DNA from 4 places in the Streptomyces chlorus genome. Region 3 is predicted to be linked to each of the others. Evidence: riboswitches for the same ligand, from Rfam matches in the RefSeq annotation. Region 3 holds a riboswitch; each other region holds the start of a gene.

Region 1 (5,823 bases), on a different contig from region 3:
GCGTCTCCATGAACAGGTTCAGCGACTGCGACTGGTCCAGGAACGGGGTGCGGTCGGCGGCCATGTCGATCAGGGCGCGCTGCGGGATCTCCCACGCGGTGCGGTACAGCCCGCGCACCTCCTCGGGGATCCAGGTGAAGTCCCGCACCGAGCCGCCGGCCTCGCGCAGCGCCTCGCGGGTCCGCGCGTCCCACACGCCCAGCCGCTTCAGGTCGTTCACCAGATACGAGTTGACCTGGAGGAACTCACCGGACAGCGTCTCGCGCTTGAACAGGTTGGACACCTGCGGCTCGATGCACTCGTACACGCCCGCGATGGACGCGATGGTGGCGGTCGGCGCGATCGCCAGCAGCAGCGAGTTGCGCATGCCGACGGAGGCGATACGTTCGCGCAGCGCCGACCAGCGCTCGGGCCAGGTGAGTTCGGTGTCGTAGTGGTCGGGGTGCAGCACGCCCCGGGCGGTACGCGTGTGCTCCCAGGCCGGCAGGGGGCCGACGGGGTTCCCCGCTGTCCCGGAGCCCGTCGCGGGCGTCCGGGGGCGCGCGGCGAGGTCGGCGGAGGTCTCGTACGCGGCGAGCATGATGCGCTCGGCGATCCGGGTGGAGAGCCGCCGGGCCTTCGGGGAGTCGAAGGGCAGGCGCAGGGCGAAGAAGACGTCCTGGAGGCCCATCACTCCCAGCCCCACCGGGCGCCAGCGCGCGTTGGAACGGCCCGCCTGCTCGGTCGGGTAGAAGTTGATGTCCACGACCCGGTCGAGGAAGGTGACGGCTGTGCGCACGGTCTCGTCCAGCCGCTCCCAGTCCAGGTCACCGGCCGCCGGGTCGACGAGCGCGCCGAGGTTGACCGAGCCCAGGTTGCAGACCGCTGTCTCCCCGTCGCTGGTGACCTCGAGGATCTCCGTGCACAGGTTGGACGAGTGGACGACGTGGCCGGGCTCGGCGGTCTGGTTGGCGGTGCGGTTGGCGGCGTCCTTGAACGCCATCCAGCCGTTGCCGGTCTGGGCGAGGGTCCGCATCATGCGCCCGTACAGCTCCCGGGCGGGGATCGTCTTCCGCGCCAGGCCCGCGGCCTCGGCGGCCCGGTAGGCCGCGTCGAACTCCTCGCCCCACAGGTCGACCAGGTCCGGGACGGCGGACGGGGAGAACAGCGACCAGGCGGCGTCGGCGTCGACCCGGCGCATGAACTCGTCCGGCACCCAGTGCGCGAGGTTCAGGTTGTGCGTACGGCGGGCGTCCTCACCGGTGTTGTCGCGCAGCTCCAGGAACTCCTCGATGTCCGAGTGCCAGGTCTCCAGGTAGACCGCCGCCGCGCCCTTGCGCCGGCCGCCCTGGTTCACGGCGGCGACGGAGGCGTCCAGGGTCTTCAGGAACGGGACGATGCCGCCTGAGTGCCCGTTGGTGCCGCGGATCAGCGAACCCCGGGAGCGGATGCGGGAGTAGGCCAGGCCGATGCCGCCGGCGTGCTTGGAGAGGCGGGCCACCTGGTGGTAGCGGTCGTAGAGGGAGTCCAGCTCGTCCTTGGGGGAGTCGAGGAGGTAGCAGGAGGACATCTGGGGGTGTCGGGTACCGGAGTTGAACAGGGTGGGGGAGGAGGGAAGGTACTCCAGGCGGCTCATCAGGCCGTACAGCTCGGCGACTTCGTCCACCGCACGGGGGGTGCCGTTCTCGGCGAGACCGGCGGCGACCCGCAGCAGGAAGTGCTGCGGTGCCTCGACGACCTTGCGGGTGACCGGATGCCGCAGCAGATAGCGGCTGTACAGGGTGCGCAGCCCGAAGTAGCCGAAGCGGTCGTCCGCGCGGGGGTCGATCAGCGCGTCAAGACGGTCCGAGTGCAGCAGGACGAACTCGGCGGTCCGGTCCGCGATGAGGCCCTCGCGGTGCCCGGCAGCGATCGACGAGGTGAACGACGTGACACCCTGCGAGGCGGCCTCGGCGCGGATGCCGAGGGTCAGCAGGCGGGCGGCGAGCCGGGAGTGGACGGGATCCTCGGAGATGAGCCCGGCCGCCGCCTCGGTGGCCAGCTCGCGCAGCTCGGCCTCGTCCGCATGGGCGGACCGGCCGCGCAGCGCGGCGGCGGCGACCCGGCCGGGGTCGGCGTCGGGGAGATCGGCGGTCAGCTCGGTCAGGGTCCGCAGCAGCGCGGCACCGGGGCCGTCGCTCACGTCGACCGCTGAAGCAGGATCGGCTGGCGCGATGGTCACGTGGGGCTCTCCCTCGCTCGGCACGGGGCCTCGGCGAGGGCAGGGGGCAGCACACGAGCACGCGAACGTGCCTCGCGTCCACCGGCCCATTCCGCGAGGCCCGGACGTCAGGCACCCGGACCGGACGGCCGGGCGCACTGTCGGCAGGTCCTCGGACTAAGCCCGTGCGGGTACGCGGGAAACGCGAACACGCACAAGTACACCGTTGCGGGACAGTTCCGGATTCGCACCGGATTCCCCTGCGGCGACAGCGAGCACGAGCATACATCTTGTGTCGGGTTCTGTCGGCGGGCCCATATCTTGTGTCCCGGTGGGTGCTGCGGCGCAGGGCCGCGGTGGTGTCAGAGCGTCAGCTCATAGGTGAGCAGCGTGATGTCGTCCAGGTGCGGAACAGGGTTCCAGTCCCGCCCGGGGGAGCGGACGAAACCGAGACGCTCGTGGATGCGGTGGGCCGCACGCATCGTCCGCCGGGTCGACAGCACGATCCGTACGCACCCCTCCGTGGCCCGTGGCCCGTGCCCGGTCGGCACAGGCGCGGACGAGGGCCTTCCCCGACACCCCGGCGCCGGGCGGCGCGGGCGACCGCGAGCATCCGGATCTCCGCCTCGCCGGGCCCGGCCGTATCGGCCATCGGCCCGCCGCGCGGTACGAACGTCACCCCGCCCAGCACCCTTCCCGCGCCGCCCGCCTCCGCCGCCCCGGGACGCGCTCCGGTCCTCTCCACGGCGACCAGTACCTCGGCGGTCGTGGCCCGCCCGGCGACGTCCCTGAGCTCACCGAGGTACGCGTCGCTCTCCCGAAGCCGAGCAGCCCGTCGCGCGGACAGGCCTGCGCGGTGAGCTCACCGAGCTCCTCGAACTCGTACGGTTCCACCGGCCGGGTGACGATGTCCATGGGGCGAGTGTGCCCCGCGGGTACGACAACGGGCCGCCGGAGACATCCGCGGCCCGTTGTCGTACCCGCGTACCGCGTCAGTGCTTGCCGTCGGCGGCTGTGTCGGCTGTGTCGGCCGTGTCCAGGGGCAGCTCGGTGCTGACGCCCGGATCGCCCGCGTCCACCGTGTAGTCCTGCGGCCGGGTCTCGTCGATGCCCTCGGGCGCCTTGACGGCCCTCAGGACGAAGGTCAGGGCGATCGTGACCAGGGCATTGGTCACGAAGGCGGTGAGGCCGATGTAGCCGATCTCGCCGATACCCGGGATCTCCTTTGACGAGCCGCCGAAGTGCTTCTGCGTCGGCGAGGCCACCCCGTACGCCGCGACCGTGCCGTAGACCATGCCGACCGCCCAGCCCGCGAGCAGCGCCCAGCGGTGGAACCAGCGGGTGAACAGGCCGCCCACCAGGGCGGGGAAGGTCTGCAGGATCCAGATGCCGCCAAGGAGCTGGAAGTTGATGGCGACCGTCTTGTCCATGGTGAGGACGAAGGCCAGCGCACCCACCTTCACGAGCAGCGAGACCACCTTGGAGACCTTGGTCTCCTGCGCGGGTGTCGCGTCCGGCTTGATGAAGTCCTTGTAGATGTTGCGGGTGAACAGGTTCGCGGCGGCGATCGACATGATCGCCGCCGGCACCAGCGCCCCGATGCCGATGGCGGCGAAGGCCACGCCGGCGAACCAGGCCGGGAACATGTTCTCGAACAACTGCGGGATCGCCAGTTGCCCGTTGCTGACCTCGACCCCGGCCGCGATCGCCATGAAGCCGAGCAGGGCCAGCAGGCCCAGCATCAGTGAGTACAGCGGCAGGAGCGTGGTGTTGCGGCGGATCACTTCACGGCTGCGCGAGGACAGCGTCGCGGTGATCGAGTGCGGGTACATGAACAGCGCGAGCGCCGATCCCAACGCCAGCGTGGCGTACGTCCATTGCCCCGCCTCGCCCGGCACCAGCGAACCGCGCGGCGCGCCCGTGGCCGGGTTGGTCTCGCTGTACGCCTCGCTCGCCCTGGCGAAGATGTCGTCGAAGCCGCCCAGCTTGATCGGGATGTAGATGATCGCCACCGCGATCACGAGGTAGATCAGCGTGTCCTTCACGAACGCGATCAGCGCGGGGGCCCGCAGACCCGACGAGTACGTGTACGCCGCCAGCACACCGAAGGCGATCAGCAGCGGCAGGTCCTTGACGAACCAGTTGGTGTCCTCGCCGCCGCCGACACCCATCACGTCCAGCACGGCCTGGATGCCGACCAGTTGGAGCGCGATGTACGGCATCGTCGCCAGGATGCCGGTGACCGCCACCGCCAGCGACAGCCCCTTCGAGCCGAACCGGCCGCGCACGAAGTCGGAGGTCGTCACATAGCCGTGCTTGTGCGACACCGACCACAGCCGAGGCAGGAAGGTGAAGATCAGCGGGTAGACGAGGATGGTGTACGGCACGGCGAAGAAGCCCGCCGCGCCCGCCGCGTAGATCGCCGCCGGTACGGCCACGAAGGTGTACGCGGTGTACAGGTCGCCGCCGAGCAGGAACCAGGTGACCCAGGTACCGAACGACCGTCCGCCCAGGCCCCATTCGTCGAGGCTGTGCTCGTTCGCCGCCTTGCGCCAGCGGGCGGCCAGGAAACCCATCGCCGTGACGAGGACGAAGAAGAAGATGAAGACGGCGAGTGCCACGCCGTTCACGCCGTCGTTCATCGCTGCGCACCGCCCTTCGCCGCCGCGCGGGTACGCCGGTCACGCTGGTCACGCTGCCACAGCTTGTACGCGATCATCGTCAGCGCGGTGGAGAGCAGCACCCACAGCATCTGGTACCAGTAGAAGAACGGGATGCCGATGAAGGTGGGGTCGGTCCTTGCGTACGAGTCGACCCATAACAGGGCCACGAACGGTGCTAGAAGACAGACGCCGATGACGACGCGCGCGGGCGTCACCACCGGACCTCTGCTGGAATCTGGGGCTTGCGACATCGAACGACTCCGTCCCCTCGCTGATCGCCTGCGCTGCGCAATGCGCAGGAAATCTAGGTCAGTGTCGGAGCGGGGCGGAACCCCTCGTGGGGATTGCGTACTTAAACTCCACGGAAGGCTGACTCAACGGCGGTGAATTCTCCGTCAACCGTCCGGCTTGTGCTGTTCCGCCCACGGCTCGGCACCGCCTCTTCGGGTGCTCCGGGCTGTGAGGTCCGGCCATGGGGTCCGGCCATGGGGTCCGGCTTCGGACTCAGTCCTGCGGGCGCTTCAGCCGGGCCACGAACTTGTACCGGTCGCCCCGGTACACCGAGCGCACCCATTCCACCGGCTGCCCGTTCCGGTCCAGCGAGTGCCGGGAGAGCATCAGCATCGGCAGCCCCACATCGGTGCCGAGCAGGCCCGCCTCGCGCGGGGTGGCCAGGGAGGTCTCGATGGTCTCCTCGGCCTCCGCCAGATGGACGTCGTACACCTCGGCGAGTGCGGTGTAGAGGGATGTGTACTTGACCAGGCTGCGGCGCAGTGCCGGGAAGCGCTTCGCGCTGAGGTGGGTGGTCTCGATGGCCATCGGCTCGCCGTTCGCCATGCGCAGCCGTTCGATGCGCAGTACCCGCCCGCCGGAGGCGATGTCGAGCAGTGTGGCGAGCCCGTCGTCGGCGGTGATGTAGCCGACGTCCAGCAGTTGCGAGGTGGGCTCCAGACCCTGCGCACGCATGTCCTCGGTGTACGA
Region 2 (5,823 bases), on a different contig from region 3:
AGCCGTCCGACTCCAGCGAACCGTGCCAGTGCGTGCCCCAGGTCTGCCCGACCCGGCAGCCGTCCAGGCTGTGTCCACTGTCATCGGAGATGAACGCCGTCCCTCCCCGCACGTCGGCGACCCCGTGATGGATCTCGTAGCCCTCGACGGACTCCCCGAGGGCCTCCCCGACGGCCCGCTCGAGCGTCTTCTCCCGTGCGAACCGCACCCGTACGGGCAGGACCCCGAGCCCGTCGACCCGGCCGGCGCGGCTCTCCACGTCGTCCTCGATGTGCTCGCCGAGGATCTGGAAGCCCCCGCAGATCCCGAGCACGGGCCGCCCCTCGGCGGTCCGCCGCTTCAGGGCGTCCGCGAGCCCGCGCTCCCGCAGCCACTGGAGCGCCCGTACGGTGCCGCGCGTGCCCGGCACCACCACGAGGTCGGCGTCGGCCAGTTCCTCGGGCCGGTCCACGAAACGGACCACGACGCCCGGTTCCGCGGCCAGCGCGTCCACGTCCGTGAAGTTGGACATCAGCGGCACCGCGCACACGGCGACCCGCAGCACGTCCTCACCGACCGGCGCGGCGACCGCGGACTCCCGCACGGCACCCCGCAGGGACACCGCCAGTCCGTCCTCCTCGTCGATGCCGAGCCCGTGCCGGAAGGGCAGCACGCCGTAGGTGTGCCGCCCGGTCAGACCGTGCAGCATGTCCAGGCCCGGCTCCAGCAGCGACACATCGCCCCGGAACTTGTTCACCAGGAAGCCGGCGACCAACTCCTGGTCCTCGCGTGACAGCAGCGCGACGGTGCCGAAGAAGGAGGCGAAGACCCCGCCGCGGTCGATGTCGCCGACGACGAGGACGGGGAGCGAGGCGTTCCTGGCGATCCCCATGTTGACGATGTCGGTGCGCCGCAGATTGATCTCGGCCGGGCTGCCGGCCCCTTCGCAGATCACCACGTCGTACGTGGCCCGCAACTGTGCGAGCGAGTCCAACACCGTGCCCAGGAGCTGCTGTTGCCGCCCACCGTGGTAGCCGCGCGCGCTCAGCTCACCGACCGGCTCGCCCAGCAGCACGACCTGGCTGCTCCGCTCTCCGCCCGGCTTGAGCAGCACCGGGTTCATCAGCGCGGTCGGCTCGACCCGGCAGGCCTGGGCCTGCATGGCCTGCGCCCGCCCGATCTCGGCGCCCTCCCGCGTCACGAACGAGTTCAGCGACATGTTCTGCGCCTTGAACGGCGCGACCTTGACGCCCTGCCGCACCAGCCACCGGCAGATCCCGGCGGTCACCACACTCTTGCCGGCGTCCGACGTCGTACCGGCGACCAGCAGGCCGCCGCCCGTCATACCGCCCGTCATACCGCCTGTCATGCCGTACGCCCCTTTCCGCGCGCCTTCGGGACGCCTCGCACACCGGCCCGTACGCCGGCCCGCACAACGGCTCGTACGCCGATGCGCGCGGCGGCGCCGACGCCGAGTGCCAGCCAGCCGACGCGCCGCGAGAGCCGTACCGAGCGGTCGATGTCCGCCACGGTCACGGCACGGCCGCCGCTGTTGAGGACGGGGCGGTGCTCGACCCGCCCGGCGTAGGACAGCGTCCCGCCGAGCCGCACGCCGAGCGCGCCCGCGAAGGACGCCTCCACGGGCCCGGCGTTGGGACTCGGATGCTTCGCGGCATCCGCGCGCCAGGCCAGGACGGCACCCCGCGGATCCGGCCCCGCGACCGCGGCGAGTACGGCGGTCAGCCGCGCCCCGGGCCACCCGGCGACGTCGTCGAGGCGCGCGGAGGCCCAGCCGTACCGCAGATGGCGGGGGGACTTGTGGCCGACCATGGCGTCCAGGGTGTTGACGGCCCGGAACCCGAGCAGCCCCGGCACACCGGCGACGGCCCCCCACACCAGGGCGCCCACCACGGCGTCGGAGGTGTTCTCGGCGACGGACTCCACGACCGCGCGGGCGATCCCCTCGGCGTCCAGCGCCTGCGGGTCCCGCCCGCACAGGTGCGGCAGCCGCGCCCGCGCCGCCTCGACGTCCCCGGACTGCAGGGCACGCCCGATGGCGCGGGCCTCCCGGGCCAGCGACGTCCCTCCGACGACGGCCCAGGTGGCCGCGCCGGTCAGGGCGACGGAGGCGGCGGGGGAGGACCGTACGAGGCGGGCGGCCAGGCTCCCCAGAGCGACGGCCCCGCCGACGCAGACGGCGGTGTGCAGCGCGCCCCGACCCCGGTCGTCCTGCCACAGAACCCGTTCCACGGCAGCCGCGGCCCGCCCGAAAGCGGCGACCGGATGCCCTCGGCGGGGATCGCCGAGAAACAGGTCGCCGAGAAGGCCGGCGGCGGCGCCGTACGCGAACTCGCGATCGGCACCCATGGGTTCAGCCGGTGAGGGATCCGGTGGGAGTGGCCGCCCCGAGCCGGGGCGGAGCATCGCTGGTCGACCTCAACAGGCAGCCGGGCATGGCGGTATGTCCTCACTCAGGGTGTCCACGCCCTGGTTCGACGAGACCGGCGGTGGGAGTTCCTGGCTCCCGGGGTCGTTCACCCCGGTGACAGTGGCGGGACCGCGCCGGATTCACACCGGCTTCCTCTCCTGCCGCCGTAATGGCTCCGGCAGTTCACCACGGTCCGGAAGAACCGTCAACTTGCCTTTGACCTGCGAGGCTGAAGTGTGCTGAGGCCCACAGAGGGGTTCCGCGGCGTGACGGGCGGAGCGGAAACGGCCGGCAGGCGGTCCGGGTCCGGTCGACGGATGGTCCGGGAAGCGCGAAACGGGCGGTACGGAGGCAACGTGCCCCGCACCGCCCGCCGGACGGCATGAACCCGACCGGGACGCCGGCCCGGGCCCCGGCCCCGGAATCAGGCAGCCGTCAGGAAGTCATCAGGCCATGATCAGATAGATCCCGTACGTCACCGCCGCCGCGCAGGCCGCGAAGCAGGCGTAGGCGCCGGTGACCGCCAGGACCGCGGACTCGCCCTGGGCGGCGGCCCGTTCACGGCGGGACAGTCCGGTAATGCCCAGGGTGAACAGAGCCACCAGGGCCACGGTGACCACGAGGCTGACGCCGAAGACGGAACCGAGGGCCGCCCAGTCGATCTTCATGGTGCTCTTCTCCTACGTGTCTTCCTGCGGGGTCAGACCGTGGTCCTGGCCGGAGGGGCCATCGGGTCGGTGGGGGCCGGGATGGTGGCCGAGAGCTCCTCGGCCGCGGGGCTCGCCGGCGGGGGCGCCACCGCGGCCATGGCCGCGGTCACGACGCCGCTCTGCTCCTCGTCAGTGGCGTCAGTGGCGTCAGTGGCGTCAGTGACGTTGACATTGGTGTGGTCGACGACCTCGCGCCGGGAGATCTTCCAGATCGCCGCACTGGAGGCGATCAGGAAGACGGCGACGAGGGCGGTGCCCCAGCTGCCGAAGCCGCAGACCCACTCGGCGATCGCCGCGACCAGGGCCGCCGCCGGCAGCGTCAGGCCCCAGGCGACGAACATCCGGGTGGCCGTCGACCAGCGGACCACGCCGCCCTTGCGGCCCAGGCCCGCACCCATCACGGAACCGGAGACGGAGTGCGTGGTGGACAGGGAGAAACCGAGGTGGGAGGAGGCCAGGATGACCGTCGCGGCGCTGGTCTGGGCGGCGAAGCCCTGCTGCGGCTGGAGGTCGGTCAGGCCCTTGCCCATGGTGCGGATGATGCGCCAGCCGCCGAGGTAGGTGCCGAGCGCGATGGCGATGCCCGCGGAGAGGATGACCCACATCGGCGGGTCGGAGTCCGGGGCGAGGGTGCCGCCGGCGACCAGAGCCAGGGTGATGATGCCCATCGTCTTCTGGGCGTCGTTGGTGCCGTGGGCCAGGGAGACCAGACCGGCGGAGGCGATCTGTCCGGCCCGGTACCCCTTCTCGGAGGCCTTGCTGTCGGCCGACTTGCGGCCCATGCGGTAGGTCAGCCGGGTCGCGAACATCGCGGCCAGGCCGGCGACCAGCGGCGCGACGATCGCGGGGATCAGCACCTTGGTGACCAGGACGTCGCCGTGCACCGCGCCGAAGCCCGCCGAGGCGACGGTGGCGCCGATCAGGCCGCCCATCAGGGCGTGCGAGGAGCTGGACGGCAGACCGACCAGCCAGGTCAGGAGGTTCCAGAGGATCGCGCCGACCAGTGCGGCGAAGATGACCTCGGGACGGATGCCGGCCTCGTCGACGAGGCCCTTGGAGATCGTGTTGGCGACCTCCACGGAGAGGAAGGCGCCCACCAGGTTGAGCACGGCGGACATCGCCACCGCGACCTTGGGCTTGAGGGCACCGGTCGAAATGGTCGTCGCCATCGCGTTCGCGGTGTCGTGGAAACCGTTCGTGAAATCAAACGCGAGTGCGGTTACCACCACAATCGCGAGGATCAGCGAGAAGCTTTCCATTTACCCAGGCAATCGTTCGAAGTCATTGGCGCGTTGAACGTAGGTAACCTGGATGAACGGAAGATGAACTGGAATGGGCGACAGGGTGACTGTGATGAAGCCGACTGCTCCACAGTGAGCCGAGGGCGGCCGAGGGCGGCCGAGGGCGGCCGAGGGCAGTCGAGGGCAGTCGAGGGAGCCGACGAGACGCCGTTGAAGAGATCTCGGTCACCCGGCAGGATCGCGGCATGACTGAGCGACAGGGGGACCGGCGGGGCGCGGAGGGCGCAGCACGCGCCGAGGACCGCCCGCAGCGCGTGAGGGAGCGGCAGGACAGAGCCGTGAGCGGCGAGGAGGCGCGTGCCTGGACCACCCTCGTCGGGGCGGCCCGCCGGACCGTCTCGGACGGGCTCGTCGTCGGGACCTCCGGCAACGTCTCGGTGCGGGTCGGGGAGACCGTGCTGGTCACACCGTCGGGAGTGCCCTACGACCGGCTGACGCCGGACGACGTCACCGGCGTCGACCTCACCGGCCGGCAGGTCCTCGGCACCCTGGTCCCGACCAGCGAACTGCCCCTGCATCTCGCGGTGTACCGCACGACCGGCGCCCGCGCGGTGGTGCACACGCACGCCGTGCACGCGACGGCCGTCTCCACGCTCGTCGACGAACTCCCGCTGATCCACTACATGGCCGCCGCGCTCGGCGGACCCGTCCGGGTGGCTCCCTACGCGACGTACGGCACCGACGAGCTGGCCGAGAACATGCTGCGCGCCCTCGAGGACCGGACCGGCTGCCTCCTCCAGAACCACGGCACCGTCACCCACGGCGCGACCCTCGACCAGGCCTACGACCGCACCGCCCAACTGGAATGGATGTGCAGGCTCTGGCTGACCGCCTCGTCCGTCCCCGGCCGCTCCCCGAACCTCCTGTCGGCCGACCACCTGGCGGAGGTCACCGACCGCCTGCGGAGCTACGGACAGCGCGGCTGACCTGCCCGGCGACGGAGGCGGGCGGTGGCGTCCTCCGGAGCGGTCGGGCGACGCGGGTGGCGATGCCCTGGCACGGCGCCCCTCGACCGATCGATACCGCGTGACCCGGCGACCCGGCGACCCGGTGGCCCGGTGCCTTGGTGACCCGAGGCCCGGCGTCCCGTTGGCTCGGGTCCCGGACCGTCGCTGGGGTGGCCGGTCGGCCGGTCGGCCGGGACACTGGGTGGGTGCGTACTGTCAGAGCGACGGCCGCTGCCGTCACCGCCGTGATAGGGGCCTCCGTCGCCGCGGTGGCGGTCGGCCGGTTCGCCAGCGACGCCGCCCTCAAGGCGCCGCCGGGCAGACCCCTGCCCACCGAGCCCCGGCTCACCGTGCACGGCACCGCCGCCGGCCAGGTCACCCTCACCCGGCACCTCGCCACGCTGCGGCCCGGCCGCTACGGCCTCTCCGGTGACGGCACCCACGCGATCGTCGGACCC
Region 3 (5,823 bases):
GCTGTGCGTTCCCGTGGCCGGCTGCCGTCGGGCTCAGCCACGACGGCGTATCTGCCGGAAGGCCGCCGCCCCGAGCAGCGCCACCACGGCGATCCCGGCGACGAGACCGAGGGACGGACCACCGTCGCCGGACTCTCCGGACTCCCCGGCCTTATCGGACGCGGGGGAACCGGTGTCCTTGGCGCCGTTCTCGGTCTCCTTCCCGGGCGTCGATGCGCCCGTGCCGGACTCCGTGCCCGTCCCCGACACCTGCTCCCCGCACCCGCGCTGCGGGTATCCGGCGATGGCGCACAGCAGGGCGCTGTTGTCGTAGCGCAGGGGTTCGGCGACGGAGGCCAGGGCCTCGGCGCTGCTGGCGTCCGGGGCGACCCGGGCGCAGGCGGTGCGGTTCGCCGGCGGGGTCTCGCCGGACGGGGCGTCCTGGGCCGTACCGAAGTCGATGACGAGGGCGACCCGCTTGCTGCCGTCCTTCGCCGGGGTCTGCCCGCAGATGGCGGCGAAGTCGGTGGCGCCCCGGGGCTGCGCCGAGTCGTCGGACTCCTCGCTGACGGCGAAGCGGAAGCCCTGGACGTCGCCGTCGGCGGGGCGGGCGATGGACGGGCCCTGGGTGGCGTACGTCCAGGTGTCGCCGTCGAGGTCCCAGAAGGACCAGTACCGGTAGCCGGCGGCCTGCGCCTGGCCCGCGCCCGCCAGAAGGGGCAGGAGCGCGGCCAGGAACAGTACGACGGCCCGGCCGGCCCGGTGGGGCCGGCGGATCACGGCTGCTGCCTCTTCTTCCGGCTGCTCACCAGGATGCCGACGCCGGCACCGGCCACCAGGCAGACCCCGAGGGCCCACCAGACGCCCGAACCGGAGCCCGAGTCGTCCTTCTCCTTCTCGTCCTTCCGTTCCTGCCCGTTCTTCTCGCCGGAGGTGTCGGCCGCCTGTGCGGCGGGCCCGGTGGCGGTCAGCTGCTTCACCAGGTCGGTGCCGCCGAAGGCGCGCGGGTCGGTGCCCGTGGCGTGGGCGGCGAAGATCAGCTGGGCGTAGGCGGCGGGACCGCTCTGGGCGGCCCAGTCGGCGGCGTTCTTCTCCAGCCAGGCCACGGACTTCGCAGCCGGCCCGGTGGCGCCCTGCGCCGCGAGCGCGACCACCGCGTCGGCGGTGTTGCCGTAGTCGGGCTGGTCCTCGGCGCCGGGGAGCGCGGAGACGAGGTGACCGTCCGCGGCGAGCGCGTCCGTGAGGTGGGCGGCACCGTTGGCGGCGGCCTGCTCGGGCGTCCCGGCCTTCTCGCACGCGGCGTCCGCCGCCTTGCCCTTGCCCGGCTCGACCACCAGGCCCACACCGAGGGAGCCGGCCACACCGGCCGCGGTGGCGTCGGCGTTGGCGACCAGTTCGCCCTTCTTGTCCGGCTGGAAGGCGAAGGCGCCCGCCCCGTCGCCCTTGGTGTCGCACGGCAGGGCCAGCTTCAGCAGGGCGTCGTAGGGGGACTTGCCGTCCTTGACGACCGCGGCCGGCTTCTCGCCTGCGGCGGCGAGCGCGCCGACGACGACGGACGTGGAGTTGGCGTCGCTGTCCCCGCCCGCCATGTAGCCCCAGCCGCCGTCCTTGTTCTGGACGGACTTCAGCCAGTTGAGGGCCTTGCCGGTGACGGCGTCGTGCCCGCCGAGCGCGGCGAGGGCCTGCACGGCGGCGGCGGTCTGGTTGGTGTCGACCATGGTCTTGGCGTCGCACGCGGTGCCGGTGTCGGCGCGGAACGGGGCGAAGGAGCCGTCGGCGCACTGCTGGCCGGCCAGCCAGTCGACGGCCGCCTTCGGCGGCTCGGCACCCACCGTGTGCTGGGCGAGCAGGGCCAGCGACTGGCGCCACACACCGTCGTACTGCGGGTCGCTCTCGCCGTACAGGGCGGAGGGCAGGGCCTGCTGGGACGGCGAGGGGGACGGCGACGAGTCGGCGGTGGCCGGTGCGGCGGCGCCGAGCACGGCTATGGCGGCCAGGACCGCTGCGCTGCTGCGGACGTTCATGATCGGCGGGGGCCTCTCCCTGTGAGGGAGCCGGGCAGCACGGGACACCCCGGCGGCTCGGCTCCGCATACCTCGGCGGTGCCGCGCACCGGCGGACCGCCGGACGCGTGAGCCGGTCACGATCCGTCCGGGGCATTCCGGCTCACCGTCACGGTGGACGGCTCACGGTTGCGGGTCAGCGCCGGAATTGCACCGGCTTTCCCCCGTACGGGTGTGATGACGACGTCGCCACTCTACCCGCCCGTAAGAAAGCGGTCAGGAGTGGCTTGAAACGGGTGGCCGAGGTCACGTGACCGCGTAGGTCACCCGCTCACACCACCGCTTACGTCACCGGCCCGCACGGCCGTGTACGTCACCGGCCCGCACCCGTCGACGGGTGCGGGCCGGCACCTGAGCCGCTGGAACCGGGGCTTCGGTCAGGAGGCTGTGCAGGGGCCGAGCTGGGGTGGCGTCGTCGAGCCGCCGTTCCTCGTCACCGTGAAGCCGAAGGTCGTCGAGGCTCCGGCCGCGAGCGTGCCGTTCCAACTGGAGCGCACCGTCATGACGTTGCCGCTGGTGTCCCAGGTGGGTGAGCCGTTCCAGACCGTGGAGACCTTCTGCGGGGGCGTCATGGTGACGTTCACGCTCCACGCGCTGATCGGCGAACTGCCCGCCGTGATGGTCACCTTGCCGTTGTAGGCGCCGCCCCAGTCCTCCGTCGTGGTGTAGGCGGCGGTGCAGGCCGCGCCGGGGGTGCCGGGGCCGCCGCCACCGCCGGGGGCGCCGCCGAGCGCGCTCAGGACGGCGTGGTAGGCGGGTTTCTTGGTGTAGTTGTCGTCGAACAGCAGGGGCGTTCCGCTCGACCGCCACGAGTACTTGTCCGGGATGCCCCATACCGTGATGCCGGTGCACCGGGACACCGCGAGGCAGGTGGTGACGACATTGCCGTAGTGGGTGGCCTGGGTCGTGCCCGAGCCCTCGATGTCCAACTCGGTGATCTGTACGTCCACACCGAGGTCGGCGAAGCGCTGGAGGTTGGCCCGGTAGTCGGAGGGCACCGGGGAGGCGCTGTTGAAGTGGGACTGGAAACCCACGCAGTCGATGGGCACGCCACGGGACTTGAAGTCCCGGACCATGGCGTAGACGGCGTTGCTCTTCGCGTTGACGCCGTCGGTGTTGTAGTCGTTGTAGCAGAGTTTGGCGTTCGGGTCGGCCGCGCGGGCCGTACGGAAGGCCTCCTCGATGAAGCCGTTGCCGAGCCTGTCCTGGAAGGGCGAGCTGCGCCGGGCGCCGCTGCTTCCGTCCTGGAACGCCTCGTTGACCACGTCCCAGGAGTGGATCGCGCCCCGGTAGTGCGTCATGACCTGGGTGATGTGGTTGTTCATCGCCGACCGCAGGTCGGTGGCGCCGAGGCCGGAGACCCAGCCGGGCAGCTGGGAGTGCCACACCAGGGTGTGCCCGCGGACCGACTTGCCCCGGCTCCGGGCGTGGTCCACGATCCTGTCGGCGTTGCCGAAGCTGAACGAGCCGCGGCTGGGCTCGAGGGCATCCCACTTCATCTCGTTCTCGGGCGTCACCGAGTTGAACTCGGTGTTGAGCGTGGCGGCGTACTGCGCCTCGCCCAGGCGGTTCGCGGCGACCGCGGCACCGAAGTAGCGGCCCTTCTCGGCCGCTGCCGCGCCCAGGGTGTCGGCGGCGTGCGCGGTGCTCTGGGGGAGCGCCACGAGCGCGGTCACGGTGAGCAGCGCGGTCGCGGCGACGGCCAGGGGGCCTCTGGCCGCCTTGGCTCTCATCTCCCGGACTCCTAATTTGATCATGTGCATGTCATCTCTTCTCTGGTGGGGGTTCCGTGGTGGTGCGGACGGCGGGGATCGCCTGCTGTCGCGCTCTGTGTCGAGGTGCCCGAAGCTCGCCCTGCGGGTTCGAATGTTTCGGGATGAACTCCGAATGGCAGCGCAGACGATATGGATGAACGGAGGGGTGGTCAATCATTCGCGCGCAACTGGTCCGCGTATGGCCGAAGGGTGACAGGCGTGGGGGAGGCGGGCGGCCGAGGGAAGGTGCTCGAAAGTTTCGACTTCGTCAGTCGGAATCCTTCGATGGTGACGCAGGTGCCGTCAGGTCGATCAGGCGGCACACCGTCTCTATGTCGATCTTGACCTGGGCGATGGAGGCGCGCCCCGACAGCCAGGTGATGAGCGCCGAGTGCCAGGTGTGCTCGATGACGCGGACCGCCGAGAGCTGGTCCGGCGTGGGATCATCGAGGCCCATCGAGTCCAGGATGATCGCCGTCGTCTGGCGGGAGACCTGGTCGACCTCCGGACTCACGCTGCGGTCCGCGAACGTCAGGGCGCGCACCATCGCGTCGGCCAGCTGGGGCTCGCGCTGGAGAGCGCGGAAGGCCCGCATCAGGGTCTCCGCGACCCGTTCGCCGGCCGTCTCGCCCGTCGGCGGCTTCTTCCGCAGGGTGGCGTGCAGGTGCTCCAGCCGGTCCTGCATCGTGGCGACCAGTAGATGGATCTTGGACGGGAAGTACCGGTACAGCGTGCCCAGCGCCACCCGGGAGGACTCCGCGACCTCGCGCATCTGCACCGCGTCGAAACCGCCCCGGCCGGCCAGCTGGGCGCTCGCGTGCAGGATGCGCAGCCTGCGCGCCTCCTGCCGCGCGGTCAGGGGGGAGGCAGGGGAGGCAGGGGAGGTTCGAGTGGTGCCGGCTTCCATCGTCGCCGCCTTGTCCGCCGTGGCCGCCTCGGCCGCCTTGTCCCTGTGGGCTTCCGCGGGCATGGGCCCCATTCCGTGACCGTCGGTGAGGGTTGATGATCGGACAGCATGGCACGCATCCCGCCGTGGCGTGAATCACCTGATCCACTGCCCGCCGCGTCCTTACCTGCCGGTAGATTCGGAGCCTCCGAACGATCAACTCTGAAACTTGTTCTAGGTTAGCGTCCCGACGTACAGTCGCGGGACCGTGCAGGGAGAAGGGGGCCCAGAGTGACCGCTGAGGCCAGTCAGGCCGGGCTCTCGCAGGGGTCCTCCCCCGCGGTCTCGACTGCGCTCGCGCAGGGAGGTGCCCCCATCGACGACTCGCGACCGCTCCGCATCGCGCTCCTCACCTACAAGGGGAACCCGTTCTGCGGCGGACAGGGTGTCTACGTCCGTCACCTCTCCCGCGAGCTCGCCCGCCTCGGACACCAGGTCGAGGTCATCGGCGCCCAGCCCTACCCCGTCCTCGACGAGGGCTACGACGGGCTGAGCCTGACCGAGCTGCCCAGCCTCGACCTCTACCGCCAGCCGGACCCCTTCCGCACCCCGGGCCGCGGCGAGTACCGCGACTGGATCGACGCGCTCGAGGTCGGCACCATGTGGACCGGCGGCTTCCCCGAACCACTGACCTTCTCCCTGCGCGCCCGCCGCCATCTGCGGGCCCGGCGCGGCGACTTCGACGTCATCCACGACAACCAGACGCTCGGCTACGGCCTGCTCGGCGACATCGGCGCGCCCCTGGTGACCACGATCCACCACCCCATCACCGTCGACCGGAAGTTGGACCTGGACGCGGCGGAGAGCAGGCGCCGACGCGCCTCGGTGCGCCGCTGGTACGCGTTCACCAGGATGCAGAAGCGGGCCGCCCGCCGGCTGCCCTCCGTGCTCACCGTCTCCGGCACCTCCCGCGACGAGATCGTCGGCCACCTGGGCGTACGCCAGGACCGCATCCACGTCGTCCACATCGGCGCCGACACCGACCTGTTCTCGCCGGACGCGTCGGTGCCCGTCGTACCGGGCCGGATCGTGACGACGTCCAGCGCGGACGTGCCGCTCAAGGGCCTGGTCTTCCTCGTCG
Region 4 (5,823 bases), on a different contig from region 3:
CCTGATTCTGTACAGATTCCGGTCGTATGCGACGCGCCGAGACGCGCCCCGGCCGCGCGGGGCTTGCGAACACGCCCCGCGGCGCTGCCCGGGCCGGGGGTCATCCGCCGTCGGCGTGCTCCGTGTGCTCCGGGGACACCGCGATCAGCGCGGCCAGTTCCTCCGGGGTCCGGGGACCGGTGGTCCCATCCGCCAGCAGGCCCTGGGTGCGCAACAGCCGCGCCGCCGCGACGCCCCACGGCAGCCGCAGTCCCGCCGCCGCGAGCAGGTCCGTGCGGGCCAGCATCGCGGCGGCGGGGCCGGTGCGGGCGCCGGACGGCGTGAGCAGCGCGGCGTCGTCGGCCCAGCGCAGGGCGAGGTCCACGTCGTGGGTGGCCATGACGACCGTGGTGCCCCGCTCGCGCAACCCGGCGAGCGTCGCGAGCAGCCGTTCCTGACCGTCCGGGTCGAGGCCCGCGGTCGGCTCGTCCAGGATCAGGACGCGCGGCCGCATCGCCACCGCGCCCGCGATCGCGGTCCGCTTGCGCTGCCCGTAGGACAGCAGATGGGTGGGCCGTTCGGCGAGGGCGGTGATGTCGAGCGCGGCCAGCGCCTCCGAGACCCGCGCCCGTACCTGCGTGTCGGACAGGCCGAGGTTCAGCGGTCCGAACGACACGTCCTGGCCCACGGACGCCGCGAACAACTGGTCGTCGGGGTCCTGCACCACCAGCTGCACCGTCGTCCGCAACCGGGTCAGCCCCTTGCGGTCGTACCGGACCGGCCGGCCGGCCACGGCCAACTCGCCCCCGCTCGGCCGTAGTCCACCGCTCAGCAGCCGCATCAGCGTGGTCTTGCCGCTGCCGTTGCGGCCCAGCAGGGCGAGCGCGCGCCCCTCCCGCACCTCGAAGTCGAGGCCGGTGAGCACGGCCGGGCCGTCCTCGTAGGCGAAGGACGCGTCCCGCAGGGCGACCAGGGCGGGGACCAGGGCGGGATCGCTCATGGCATCCGGCTTTCCAGGAGAAGGGCGACGGCGGCCAGCGCCGCGAGAAGTAACAGGCTCACGGCCGTGAACCGTACGGAGACCCGCGCCTCGGGCACCAGCACGCGCAGCGTGCCGTCGTAGCCGCGTCCGGCGAGCCCCGTCTGCAGCCGCGCCGCCCGGTCGAAGGACCGGACGAACGCCGTCGCGCCGAGCCCGCCCAGCGAACGCCAGGCCGCCGCCCGGGTGGTGTGCCCGAGCCGGGCCGCCTGCGCCTCCCTGATCCGGCGCACCGAGTCGAGCAGCAGGAAGCTCATGCGGTACGTCACCAGAGCCACGTCGACGAGGGGAGCGGGCACCCCGGCCCGTACCAGGCGCGGCAGCAGGTCGGACATCGGCGTGGTGAAGGCGAACAGCAGCACACCGAGGGAGGCCGCCGAGGTGCGCAGCAGCAACTCGCCCGCGCGCAGCGGCCCTTCGGGGGCCGGAGACACGAACCCGTCCGGCCCGCCCACCTGCACCAGCAGCGGGAGCGCCCCGGTGACGCAGAAGCCCAGCGGCACCCGGTAGGCGCGCCACAGCCGCCGCCCCGGCACCCCCGCCGGGCCCAGCAGCACCGCGAGCGCGGTCAGCAGCACCAGGGCCGCGCCCGGCCAGGGCGGCAGGGAGATCGCGAGCACGGTGAGCCCCAGTCCGAGCACGGCCTTGTCCACGGGATGACGGCGGCGCCAGCGACTGCTGTGCGCCGCCGCGTCGATCGGCAGCACGGCCGGTCAGGACCGGGATCCGGGGGAGACCGCCTCGTCGGGGCCCGCGCCGATGCCCACGCCGGTGCCGGTGCCGGTACTCAAGTCCGCTCCGGTCTCCCGCAGTTGCCGCCGCACCCCTTCCGTACCCTGCCGACGCCCGCGCCGCACCCCGAAGTAGTACGCCAGGACGCCCGCGCCGACGGCGGCCTGGAGGGCGAAGAGCCCCGACTCGATCTCACCGGAAGGGGGTTCGTACAGCGGCGAGAACCACGGCTCGTAGTCCGGTTCGATCTCGGTGATCGCGGTCTCCGCCTCGCCGTCCGCGCCCGCGAACGGCTCCTCCTTGTGATCGCCGAGCCCGAGCACCAGCGGCAGCACCGCGAGCGCGGCCACGGCGAGCAGCAGCAGCGTGTTGATCTTCGCGTTCCTGGTCATCGCGCCACCGCCCCGGTCGTCCCCGACTCTGTTGTCGTCCCCGACTCTGTTTCCGTTCCGGCCTCCGCCGCCGTCGCGGCCCGCTTTCCGGCCACCAGCACGCCGAGCCGGGTCAGTTCGCCCTTGCTGGACTGCACCAGCAGGCGCATCACCAGCACCGTCAGCAGCCCCTCGCTCACCGCGAGCGGGATCTGCGTCAGGGCGAAGATGGAGCCGAACTTCCCGAGCGCGCCCAGGAATCCACTCCCCGGGTCGGGGAACGCGAGCGCCAGCTGCACACTCGTCACGCAGTACGTGGACAGGTCGGCGACGAACGCGCCGCAGAACACCGCGGCCATCAGCGGCGCCCCGTACCGGCGCGCCAGCCGGTACACGCCGTACCCCGCCCACGGACCGACGATCGCCATCGAGAAGACGTTGGCGCCCAGCGTGGTCAGCCCGCCGTGGGCGAGCAACAGGGCCTGGAACAGCAGGGTGATGGTGCCCAGTACCGCCATGACCGGCGGCCGGAACAGGATGGCGCCCAGGCCGGTGCCGGTGGGGTGGGAGCAACTCCCCGTCACCGAGGGCAGTTTCAGCGCGGACAGGACGAAGGTGAACGCTCCCGAGGCGCCGAGCAGCAGCGTGTTCTCGGGATGTTCCTTGACTTCACGGATGAGCGACCGGGCTCCGTGGACGACGAACGGCGCCGCCGCGGCGCCCCAGGCGACCGCGTGCACCGGTGGCAGAAAACCCTCGGCAATGTGCATGGCTCAGCAGACCCTCTCCAGCACCTCGTGGATGGTTGACGCGCCTTGGCCGGTCTCCTGGCTGACGGGTACCACCGCCCGAACTCCGCCTTCCCGGGTCCCAGGTGGACCCAGTGGCTGCCCGTCGGTCCTGTCGGGGGGACAGGACCAGGGGCCGGAGCCGGACTTCCCGATCACAGTGGCGAGGGCCGCACCGGTATCGCACCGGATTTCCCGTTCACCAAGGCGTGGTGACAGTAGACCCAGGTCCAGGCACCTGACAAGCCGCCCCAGGGGGGCGCGCGCACGGCGTTCCGCGGCTCTCGCCCCGGCGCACATCCGCGGTCCTGACCACCACGGCACGCAGGTCGCACATCGGCGGGCGCGCGGGCGGCACCCTTTCGGCGCCGTTCACCCCAGCGCGGGAATGGGGGGAGGGGGTCCTGGGCAGAGCCCAGCTGCAACTAATATGCAACAACGAGTTCCGGGCAGCAGAGGTGTGAGATTCGATGACCATCCGACGAATACGGGGTACCGCCCTCGCGGCGACCATGGCCGCCGCGGTCGCCGCCTGCTCGGCGCCGACCGGCGGCTCGGACGCCGGTACGGGCGGCGGGTCCGCCGAGTCCGTGGTGATCGGAGTCCCCTCCGAGCCCGACACCCTGAGCCCCCTGCTCGGCTACGGCAAGGACGGCAACTCCAAGGTCTTCGACGGGCTGCTCGCCCGGGACGCCGACCTGAAACTGAAGCCCGCCCTGGCCAAGGCGCTCCCCGAGATCGCCGACGACGGCCGCACCTACACCTACACCCTCCGCTCCGGCGTGAAGTTCAGCGACGGCGAACCCCTCACCGCCGAGGACGTCGTCTACACGTACGAAACGGTGCTCGACGACAAGACCAACAACACCGCCAAGAGCGAACTGGACGCCGTCGAGCGGGTCCGCGCGGACGGCGACGACAAGGTCGTCTTCACCCTCAAGTACCCGTACGCGGCCTTCGCCGCCCGCACCGTCCTGCCCATCGTCCCCGAGCACATCGCCGGCGAGCAGGACCCCAACACCGGCGCCTTCAACACCGAGCCGGTCGGCACCGGACCGTACGTCCTCACCGGCTGGAGCAAGGGTGAGAAGCTCACCTTCAAGGCGAACCCGGACTACTGGGGCGGCGCCCCGAAGGTGAAGAAGCTCACCATGGCGGTCATCGCCGACGACGACGTCCGAGCCACCCGGCTGCGCTCCGGCGACCTCGACGGCGCGACCCTCCCGCCCAACCTCGCCGCCACCTTCAAGAACGACGACGGCCGCACCACGTACCAGGCCACCACCTACGACTTCCGCGCCGTCACCCTCCCCACCGCGAACGAGGTCACCGGCGACACCGCCGTCCGCCGCGCCCTCGACCTCGCCGTGGACCGTCGGGCCATGGTCGACAAGATCCTCGACGGAGCCGGCCGCCCCGCCTACGGCCCGCTGCCCCTGGACGACCCCTGGTACACCAAGGACGTCGAACGCCCCCAGGACCTCGCCGAGGCCCGGAAGATCCTCGACCGCGACGGCTGGAAGGCCGGCAAGGACGGCATCCGCGCCAAGGACGGCGTCCGGGCCGCCTTCACCCTCTTCTACCCCTCCGGCGACAAGGTCCGCCAGGACCACGCCCTCGCCTACGCCTCCGACGCCAAGAAGGCCGGCATCGACGTCAAGGTCGAGGGCGCCACCTGGGAGGTCATCGAACCCCGGATGGGCAAGGACGCCGTCCTCGCCGGCTTCGGCAGCACCGGCGACCCCGACTTCGGCCTCTACACCCTGCTGCACTCCTCCCTCGCCGGCGACGGTTTCAACAACATGCCCCACTACGACAACCCCGCCGTCGACAAGGCCCTCGACACCGGCCGCCGCAGCCAGGACCCCGACGACCGCAAGGCCGCCTACGACGACCTCCAGCGCGCACTCGTCAAGAACCCCGGCTACACCTTCCTCACCCACATCGACCACCTCTACGTCCTCGCCGACCGATGGGAAGGCCTCACCACGCAGGTCGAACCGCACGAGCACGGCTTCGCCAGCGGCCCCTGGTGGAACGCCGAGGCCTGGCAGCCGAAGAAGCCCAAGAAGTGACCCCCCTGCCCTGGGCACCGATGGCCCACCTCGTGGCACGACGGGCCCTGCTCGCCGTGCCCGTCCTCCTCGTCGTCACCTTCGGTGTGTTCGCCATCGCCGCCGCCTCCCCCTTCGACCCCGTCAAGGCCTACGCCGGCACCGCAGCCCTCGGCGCCGACCAGGAAACCCTGGACCGGCTCCGGGACAACCTCGGCGTGGACCGTCCCTTCGCCGCCCGCTGGTGGGAGTGGCTGACCTCCGCCGTCACCGGCGACCTCGGCCAGTCCAGCGTGCTACGGCAACCGGTCGCCGACGCGATCGGCGAACGGATCGTGTGGTCGACGCTGCTGTGCGCCGTCGCGTTCGCCGTCGCCATCCTCCTCGGCACCCTGCTCGGCGTGCTCGCCGCCCGCCGCCCCGGCTCACTCCTCGACCGTACGGTCACCTCCCTCGCGTACTCCCTGGAAGCCGCGCCGGTCTTCTGGATCGCCCTGCTCGCCGTCTGGCTCTTCGCCCTCCAGTTGGACGTCCTCCCGGCCGGCGGCCTCACCGACACCGGCAGCGAACACGTCACCGCCGGACAGGTCGCACGCCACCTGATCCTCCCCGCCGGCGTCCTCGCCGTCTCCCAACTGCCCTGGTTCACCCTCTACGTCCGCCAGGGCGTCGGCGACGCGCTCGCCGAGGACCCGGTACGCGGCGCCCGCGCCCGCGGCCTCGGCGAACGCACCGTGCTCCTCGGCCACGCCCTGCGCTCAGGACTCCTGCCCGTCCTCACCCTGATCGGCTCCCGCGTACCCGAACTCATCACCGGCGCCCTGCTGGTCGAGACCGTCTTCAGCTGGCCGGGCATCGCC

The links. A riboswitch is a leader RNA that binds a small molecule or an ion and turns the genes downstream of it on or off. The one in region 3 is predicted to bind cobalamin.
Positions count from the first base shown of each region.
Region 1: another riboswitch for cobalamin. It lies ahead of ACFPZI_RS23945 (ribonucleoside-diphosphate reductase subunit alpha); the one in region 3 lies ahead of ACFPZI_RS03705 (prenyltransferase/squalene oxidase repeat-containing protein).
Region 2: another riboswitch for cobalamin. It lies ahead of ACFPZI_RS13625 (cobalamin biosynthesis protein); the one in region 3 lies ahead of ACFPZI_RS03705 (prenyltransferase/squalene oxidase repeat-containing protein).
Region 4: another riboswitch for cobalamin. It lies ahead of ACFPZI_RS19420 (energy-coupling factor ABC transporter permease); the one in region 3 lies ahead of ACFPZI_RS03705 (prenyltransferase/squalene oxidase repeat-containing protein).

Region 1 is NZ_JBHSOA010000053.1:22,803-28,625, reverse strand. It holds gene ACFPZI_RS23945 (ribonucleoside-diphosphate reductase subunit alpha) at 1-2,200, opposite strand, end outside; cobalamin riboswitch at 2,326-2,464, opposite strand; partial or broken gene ACFPZI_RS23940 (GNAT family N-acetyltransferase) at 2,542-3,094, opposite strand; gene mctP (monocarboxylate uptake permease MctP) at 3,172-4,821, opposite strand; gene ACFPZI_RS23930 (DUF3311 domain-containing protein) at 4,818-5,093, opposite strand; gene ACFPZI_RS23925 (GntR family transcriptional regulator) at 5,347-5,823, opposite strand, start outside.
Region 2 is NZ_JBHSOA010000025.1:448,357-454,179, forward strand. It holds gene ACFPZI_RS13620 (cobyric acid synthase) at 1-1,324, opposite strand, end outside; gene ACFPZI_RS13625 (cobalamin biosynthesis protein) at 1,345-2,346, opposite strand; cobalamin riboswitch at 2,472-2,610, opposite strand; gene ACFPZI_RS13630 (hypothetical protein) at 2,854-3,075, opposite strand; gene ACFPZI_RS13635 (inorganic phosphate transporter) at 3,108-4,376, opposite strand; gene ACFPZI_RS13640 (class II aldolase/adducin family protein) at 4,604-5,344, shown strand; gene ACFPZI_RS13645 (alpha/beta hydrolase) at 5,572-5,823, shown strand, end outside.
Region 3 is NZ_JBHSOA010000006.1:112,638-118,460, reverse strand. It holds gene ACFPZI_RS03710 (SCO2322 family protein) at 34-759, opposite strand; gene ACFPZI_RS03705 (prenyltransferase/squalene oxidase repeat-containing protein) at 756-2,003, opposite strand; adenosylcobalamin-variant (AdoCbl-variant) riboswitch at 2,126-2,224, opposite strand; gene ACFPZI_RS03700 (glycoside hydrolase family 10 protein) at 2,420-3,775, opposite strand; gene ACFPZI_RS03695 (TetR family transcriptional regulator) at 4,065-4,766, opposite strand; gene ACFPZI_RS03690 (glycosyltransferase family 4 protein) at 4,974-5,823, shown strand, end outside.
Region 4 is NZ_JBHSOA010000042.1:45,590-51,412, reverse strand. It holds gene ACFPZI_RS19435 (energy-coupling factor ABC transporter ATP-binding protein) at 101-979, opposite strand; gene cbiQ (cobalt ECF transporter T component CbiQ) at 976-1,725, opposite strand; gene ACFPZI_RS19425 (energy-coupling factor ABC transporter substrate-binding protein) at 1,732-2,142, opposite strand; gene ACFPZI_RS19420 (energy-coupling factor ABC transporter permease) at 2,139-2,891, opposite strand; cobalamin riboswitch at 2,922-3,152, opposite strand; gene ACFPZI_RS19415 (ABC transporter substrate-binding protein) at 3,380-4,984, shown strand; gene ACFPZI_RS19410 (ABC transporter permease) at 5,005-5,823, shown strand, end outside.